2 regions of the Paenibacillus sp. S-38 genome follow, and region 1 is predicted to be linked to the other one. Evidence: predicted binding sites of a transcription regulator. Region 1 holds the regulator's gene; the other holds the start of a gene.
The links. The regulator Rex, encoded in region 1, represses fermentation and respiration genes when NADH is low (regulators of the CRP and FNR family bind a similar motif). The targets are predictions, from matches to a motif close to TTGTGAAATATTTCACAA.

Region 1 (3,271 bases):
CAAGCTCGACGACGTGCTCGACGGCATCGAAGCCACCATCGCCCGTTTCGATTACTTAAACATTACGGTTTCCGATAATTATATGAAGGAATTCTCCGCAGTCATCGTGGCCAGCTGTCAGCACATTCTCGATGCCTTCAAGCTTCTGGCCAAGAAAAAATACATGCAGCTCTCCGAGCACACGGTACAGATCAACTCCCTTGAGAACGAAGCTGACCGTCTGATGCGCGAAGGGATTCGTGAGATCTTCATGAATCCGAAAGACCCGTATCACGACTTTAAGCTTAAAGAGCTGTACGAGCGTCTGGAAGAAACAACGGATGCCTGCGAGGACGTGGCCGACATCTTAGACAGCGTAGTCCTGCGTTACTCCTAACGGGACCTGTTTGCTAATCCAACCCACCACTTGATCCAGCGGCAGCTTTAGGGAGGAACCCATGTTAACAACCATTATCATCATTGTAGCTTTGGCGCTGCTCTTTGACTTCATTAACGGCTTTCATGATACGGCCAACGCCATTGCCACTTCCATCTCGACCCGTGCTTTGAGCCCGAGAGTCGCGGTGATCGGTGCAGCGACTTTGAATTTTGTCGGAGCCATCTTCTCCTCGGAGGTTGCGAAGACGGTCGGTGGTTCGGTAGCCAACCCGGCCACCATTGAGAACGGCATGCATATAGTTATGGCGGCCCTGATCTCTGCGATTATCTGGAACCTGCTTACCTGGTACTACGGAATCCCTTCCTCCTCTTCGCATACGCTGATCGGTTCCCTTGCGGGAGCGGTTATCGCCGGCGCCGGAATGGGGGCTCTGAACTGGGCCGGCTTCAAATCCATCGTTCTTATTCTCGTCCTATCGCCTATCGTGGCCTTTGCTACCGGGTTCATTATTATGTGGATTATCCGGCAGCTTATTGTCGTGAGCGGAAACAGCTCCCGGACGAAGCTCAACCGTACGTTCCGGAGCTTCCAGGTGATTTCGGCCGCTCTGCTCTCCTTCTCCCACGGCGGGAATGACGCCCAGAAGGCTATGGGAATTATCGTCTTCGGTCTCGTCTCGATGGGATACCAGGACACGCTGGATGTCCCTCTCTGGGTGAAGCTTTCCGCAGCAACCGCGATGGGTCTCGGCACATCGATCGGCGGCTGGCGCATCATTAAGACGATGAGCAAGAAGCTTCTGAAGATCGAGCCGGTCAACGGCTTCGCGTCGGATCTGAACTCTTCCATTGTCATTCAGATCTCTACGCATCTTGGCATGCCGCTCTCCACCACGCATGTCATCTCGTCCTCCATCATCGGTACGGGTTCGGTCCTGCGGTTTCATGATGTGAAGTGGGCGACGGTTACCCGCATGGTGATGACCTGGGTCATTACGATTCCCATCTCCATGCTTCTTGCTTACCTTATTTACAAAATTATTTTCAGCCTTTAATTGAGATTAGTGCAAGAAAAGCCCGGAGCTTGGCTCCAGGCTTTTTTATGTTCACTATATTTACATGGTGTGGTTCAAATTAGTCCAAATAGTAGGCCAGGCTTTGAAGCTCGGTAGTAAAGTCGGCATGGTGCACCCGAACCTCGGTGGGAACCTTTATGATCAGAGGAGCAAAATTTAGAATCGCTTCCACGCCTGCTTCTACGAACCGATCCGCTACCTCCTGGGCTTCTGCCGCCGGCACCGTGATGATCCCGATGCGAACCTTCGCGTCCTGAATGACCTGGTTCAGCTCCGACATCGGTTTCACCTTTAGGTTATTGATCGATTCGCCGATTTTCGCTTCCTGTGCATCGAATACGGCGACAATCTTCATGTTATCCTTCAAGTAAGCGTTATAATTGCAAAGCGCCCTTCCCAGATTCCCCGCGCCCACCAGGGCGACGGGGATCACTTTGTCCAGTTTGAGGATCTGGCGGATCTTCTCGATGAGGTAATCTACATCATAACCGATCCCTTTTTTGCCGAACTCCCCGAAATAAGCGAGATCCTTGCGGATTTGGGCGGGGTTAAGATCCAGCTTTACGCCAAGATCCTGGGAGGAGACAGTCTGTACATTTTTTTTACTGAGCTCACTGAGGAACCTGAGATAGATCGGCAGCCTGCGGACAACCGCTTCCGATATTTTTATCGTCTTCATGCTTCGTTCTCACCCATCCACTGCTTTATTCTTGGCACGAGCTGACCCGAGTTCATATGCTCGATTCTGGGACCCGGGAGCGAGTACAGAAAATACTTGCCGTACTGCGTATCAATCACTCTCGTGTCGTAGATGATCACGATGCCTTTATCGGCCGCGGTCCGCACAAGCCGGCCGAAGCCCTGCTTAAAGCGGATGACCGCCTGGGGTACCGACAGCTTCATGAACGGGTTCATGCCCCGCTGCTTCAGCTTCTCTGTCTTGGCTTCCACGAGAGGGTGATTGGGCGGCTGGAAAGGAAGCCGTACAATCGCCAGGCAGGTCAGGGCATCTCCAGGAATATCGACACCCTCCCAGAAGGAACTCGTACCGAGCAGCACACAGGCTTTGCTGTTTTGAAACAACCGCGTCAGCTTGCTCCGGTTGCTGCTGTCAACGCCCTGTCCGAGCACCGTAATCCCGAAGGAAGCGAGCATATCCTTGAGTCCGGCATGAGCCAGCTTCAGCATCCGGTTGGAAGTGAAGAGCACCAGCATGCGGCCGCGTGTCTGTAGAGCTACTTCCGCCAGCGACGGAATCAGCCGGTCCATGAACTCCTTCTCTCCCGCCGCTCCCTTGAGCGTAGGAAAGTCTCTCGGGATGACAACCAGCGCCTGCTCCCTGTAATTGAATGGAGATGGCAGCAGCACCGTATGAAGCTTCCCATTCTCTTCGGCCTTCTTCAGCCCCAGCTGCTCGCAGGTATAGTCGAAGGACTTACCGACTGACAAGGTGGCCGAAGTGAGAATCACGCTGTCCTTCACGCCGAAGAACTGCGTCTGGAGCATTGAACTCACGTCAATCGGCACAGAAGACAGCTGGAGCGAGCGGTTCTTGTTGTATAATCCGGCTTCCATCCAATACACATAGTTCTCATCCGGCATGGTCATGAAGAAGTGCAGGGCATCTCTCTGCCGGTGCAGCTCTTTGACCGAGCCGCTGAGATCGGTAAGAACACCCTGCACGTCGTAATCGTCCTGTACTTCTTTGATGTCCGAGACCAGGCGTTCCACTTTTTTCAGCGTATCGTTGAACAGAAGCATGATATTTTCTTCCGTCACCATCAGCTTCTCCCAGCCCGACGGCAGACTTTCTTTGC
Region 2 (3,271 bases), 3.5 Mb from region 1:
AGAACAGCAGGAACATCAAGAACGAGAGGCGGGCGAGCGCATCGCTGAACAATCGGCCCCCGATCACCTTCGGGATGACCACGTACCAGCACATATAGGCCGGCAGCAGCCAGAAGTAGACGAGCGGGTGGCCGAAATACCAGAAGAGCGTGCGGCTCAGGACCACGTTGACCGTCTCCACCCAGCCGAATGACCACGGAATGAGCTGGAACAGCACTTCCACGGCGACGCCCAGCGTTGCGACCAGCCACATCGCCATCGTCACCACGGCCATGAAGGTGAAGAGCGGGGTGGTCCGGCCCGGGTGAAGCACCTTCCAATAGCGGTACTGCATGAAGATCCCGAAGCCGCTCATCCAGCTTCCGACCACGACGAAGACCAGCGCTACGTAGAACCAGGGCGAAGCTTTGAGCGGCGCATAGAACGTATAGAGCACCGTCGCTTTGTTCAGCAGGATGAGGACTGTAGCCCAGAGGGTCCCCGCTGTCATCAGGCCGAAGCCGAGCCAGCCGAGCCTGCGCGGCAGCCCGAGCAGGGTGCCGAGCGTACGGGCCACACCCGCATAGAGGAAGCCGATGATAAAATACGTGGTAAACACCAAGGCCATCAGAACCCCGTGTGCGGTAAGCAGCTGATAGTAGCCGATGCCAAAAGGCAGGACATGCGCTCCCCCGCGGACGAGCCCTTGAAGGAGGCCCGCCACACCGCCCAGGAACAGGGCGAAAAAGGCGAAGAGAATATGGGCCAGGATGAGTGCGCTATCCCGGCGGTCGAACGGTTTCTGTACGGTATCCATGCTGTCATCTCCTTTGCCTGCAGACTTTACTTTTTATTTCACGATCAGCTTCATCATCATCACTTCATGCGCTGCGCCGCAGTATTCGTTGCAGATCACGAGATACTCGCCCGGCTGCGTAAACGTGTAGGTAAGGTGGTTGACCTCACCCGGCACGACCATCATATTGATGGTGGTTCCCACGACCTGAAAGCCGTGCACCACATCGGAACTTGTAATATTGAAGTTCACTTTAGCGCCCAGCGGAAGCTCCAGCACATCCGGCTTATACCCGAACGCGAAGGCGATGAGGTTCGCTTCATACTCCCCCTCGCCGATGCTGCGCAGCCCCGGTTTATCGAACGGCGCCGTCGTGCTGAGCTTCTCGGGGTCCACGGTATGCCTATGCCCTCCCGGAGGCTCCATGCCCATGGCGAACGCCCCAACCCCCACAATCGTCAGGAAGACGGCCAGCATCGTAATCCCGAAGACCAGCCACATTTTCTCTAAACGGTGAATATGCATGATGCTTCCCCCCTCTCTTCTCCTAGTTCCTGCCCATAAACAGTGTAAAAACCCCGGCCCAGGTGAGGATCAAAAACAACCCGAGCAGCATGACCGCCGCGAAGGTCCCCTTCAGGGACGGCTCTTGATGCTCTCCCTCCCACGGCCCCGCTGCCGGACGGCTCTGTTCCTTCTTCATCGTGCGTTCCTCCTATTCTCTGTCTTCCTTAAATATGACTTATTGTAGCGGGGAAGCGGACCGCATCTCTGTGAACTGCATCACACGCGGTCCGTGCGATTCGTGAACAGCGTGCGGTCTCGGGGGAGCCGCGCCAGCAGCACAAAAAGGCCGACATCTGTAGGAACAGATGTCGGCCCAGCCATTGGCCGGCAGATATACCTGCCGGCGGTGCTGCATAGGGAGAGAGCTCGGAGCCCGCCCCGTCATAGTTACTGATCGAACGTTTGGGAGCCGGAGCCCGGCTTCACGCCCTTGTCCCTGCGGACCTTGGACTTCACGCTTCCTGCCGGAAGCGCCGTCTCCTCGGGCTTGATCCCGGTGTTGGCCTGCACGAGAATCTCATCGAACTTGTCGCTGTGCTCCTGCGGCACCTTGCTGCTCGTTGTCACCAGCGTGCCGATGATCGCCCCGAGGAAGCCGAGCGGGATCGAGATGATGCCCGGGTTGGCGTAAGGGAAGAGCGGCGTGCCGACGAGAATCGCCTTGCCGGCCTCCGGCGACCAGACGCTCGGCGAGAAGAACACGAGCAGCAGCGCGGAGATGAGGCCGGTCAGCATGCCCGTCACCGCTCCAGCCGTGTTGAATCGGCGCCAGAAGATCGTGAACAGGATGACCGGCAGGTTGGCGCTCGCCGCTACGGCGAAGGCCACGCTGACCAGGAACGCCACGTTGAGCTTCTGCGCGAACAAGGAGAGGAGGATCGACAGGACGGCCACCCCGACGGAGGCATAGCGCGCTACCTTCACCTGCTCCTTCTCCGTCACCTTGCCCTTGCGGAGAATATTGCTGTAGAAGTCATGGGAGAACGCCGACGCCGCGGAGAGCACAAGGCCCGTCACGACCGCCAGGATGGTGGCGAAGGCCACCGCCGAGATGAAGGCGAAGAAGAAATCGCCGCCAAGAGCCCGGGCCAGCAGCGGAGCCGCCATGTTGCCCCCCTTGTCCTGGGCCACGATCGCGTCATATCCTACGAAGGCGGCCGCGCCGAAGCCGAGGAAGATTGTCATGATGTAGAAGGCGCCGATCAGCCAGGTGGCATAGACGACCGAGCTGCGCGCCGTAGGGGCATCCTTCACGGTGAAGAAGCGGATCAGAATGTGCGGCAGACCCGCCGTCCCGAGAACCAGCGCCAGATTCAGGGACAGCGTGTCGAGCGGCACCTTGTATTTGTTGCCGGGATTCAGGAAGCTCTCCTTCAGGGGCGTCGCATTCTTCATCGCTTCGAACATCGTGAAGATCGAGAAGTCGAACTTCGCGAACACGATCAGGGATACGACGAAGGTGCCGGCCATGAGCAGGATCGCCTTCGTGATCTGCACCCAGGAAGTCGCAGTCATGCCGCCGAACACCACATAGACCGTCATGAGCACGCCTACGATGAGGACCGATACCGTATAGTCGAGATTAAGCAGCAGCTTGATCAGCGAGCCGGCCCCGACAAGCTGGGCGATCATATAGAAGATGGAGATGGCAATCGTATTGAGCGCGGCAATCCCGCGTACCCGGGAGTTATTGAATCGGGCGGCGATCATGTCCGCCATTGTGTACTTGCCGAGATTCCGCAGCGGCTCGGCCACCAGGTACAGCACGACAAGATAGGCTACGAGGAAGCCGATGCTGTAGAAGAAGCCGTCGAAGCCGGCCAGCGCGATCGTCCCCGCAATCCCGAGAAACGAAGCCGCCGACATATAGTCGCCTGCAATCGCGAGACCGTTCTGCCAGCCGGTGAGACTGCCGCCGCCGGTATAGAA

Region 2: a site for Rex is predicted at 1,547-1,564, ahead of ACP26L_RS29430 (cytochrome c oxidase subunit 2A). Genes of this name have one in related genera too.

Annotation. Positions count from the first base shown of each region.
Region 1 is NZ_CP187970.1:3,237,969-3,241,239, reverse strand. It holds gene ACP26L_RS14990 (DUF47 domain-containing protein) at 1-376, shown strand, start outside; gene ACP26L_RS14985 (anion permease) at 438-1,433, shown strand; gene ACP26L_RS14980 (redox-sensing transcriptional repressor Rex) at 1,513-2,133, opposite strand; gene dinG (ATP-dependent DNA helicase DinG) at 2,130-3,271, opposite strand, start outside.
Region 2 is NZ_CP187970.1:6,746,975-6,750,245, forward strand. It holds gene ACP26L_RS29420 (b(o/a)3-type cytochrome-c oxidase subunit 1) at 1-796, opposite strand, end outside; gene ACP26L_RS29425 (cytochrome c oxidase subunit II) at 830-1,300, opposite strand; gene ACP26L_RS29430 (cytochrome c oxidase subunit 2A) at 1,323-1,478, opposite strand; gene ACP26L_RS29435 (solute symporter family protein) at 1,730-3,271, opposite strand, start outside.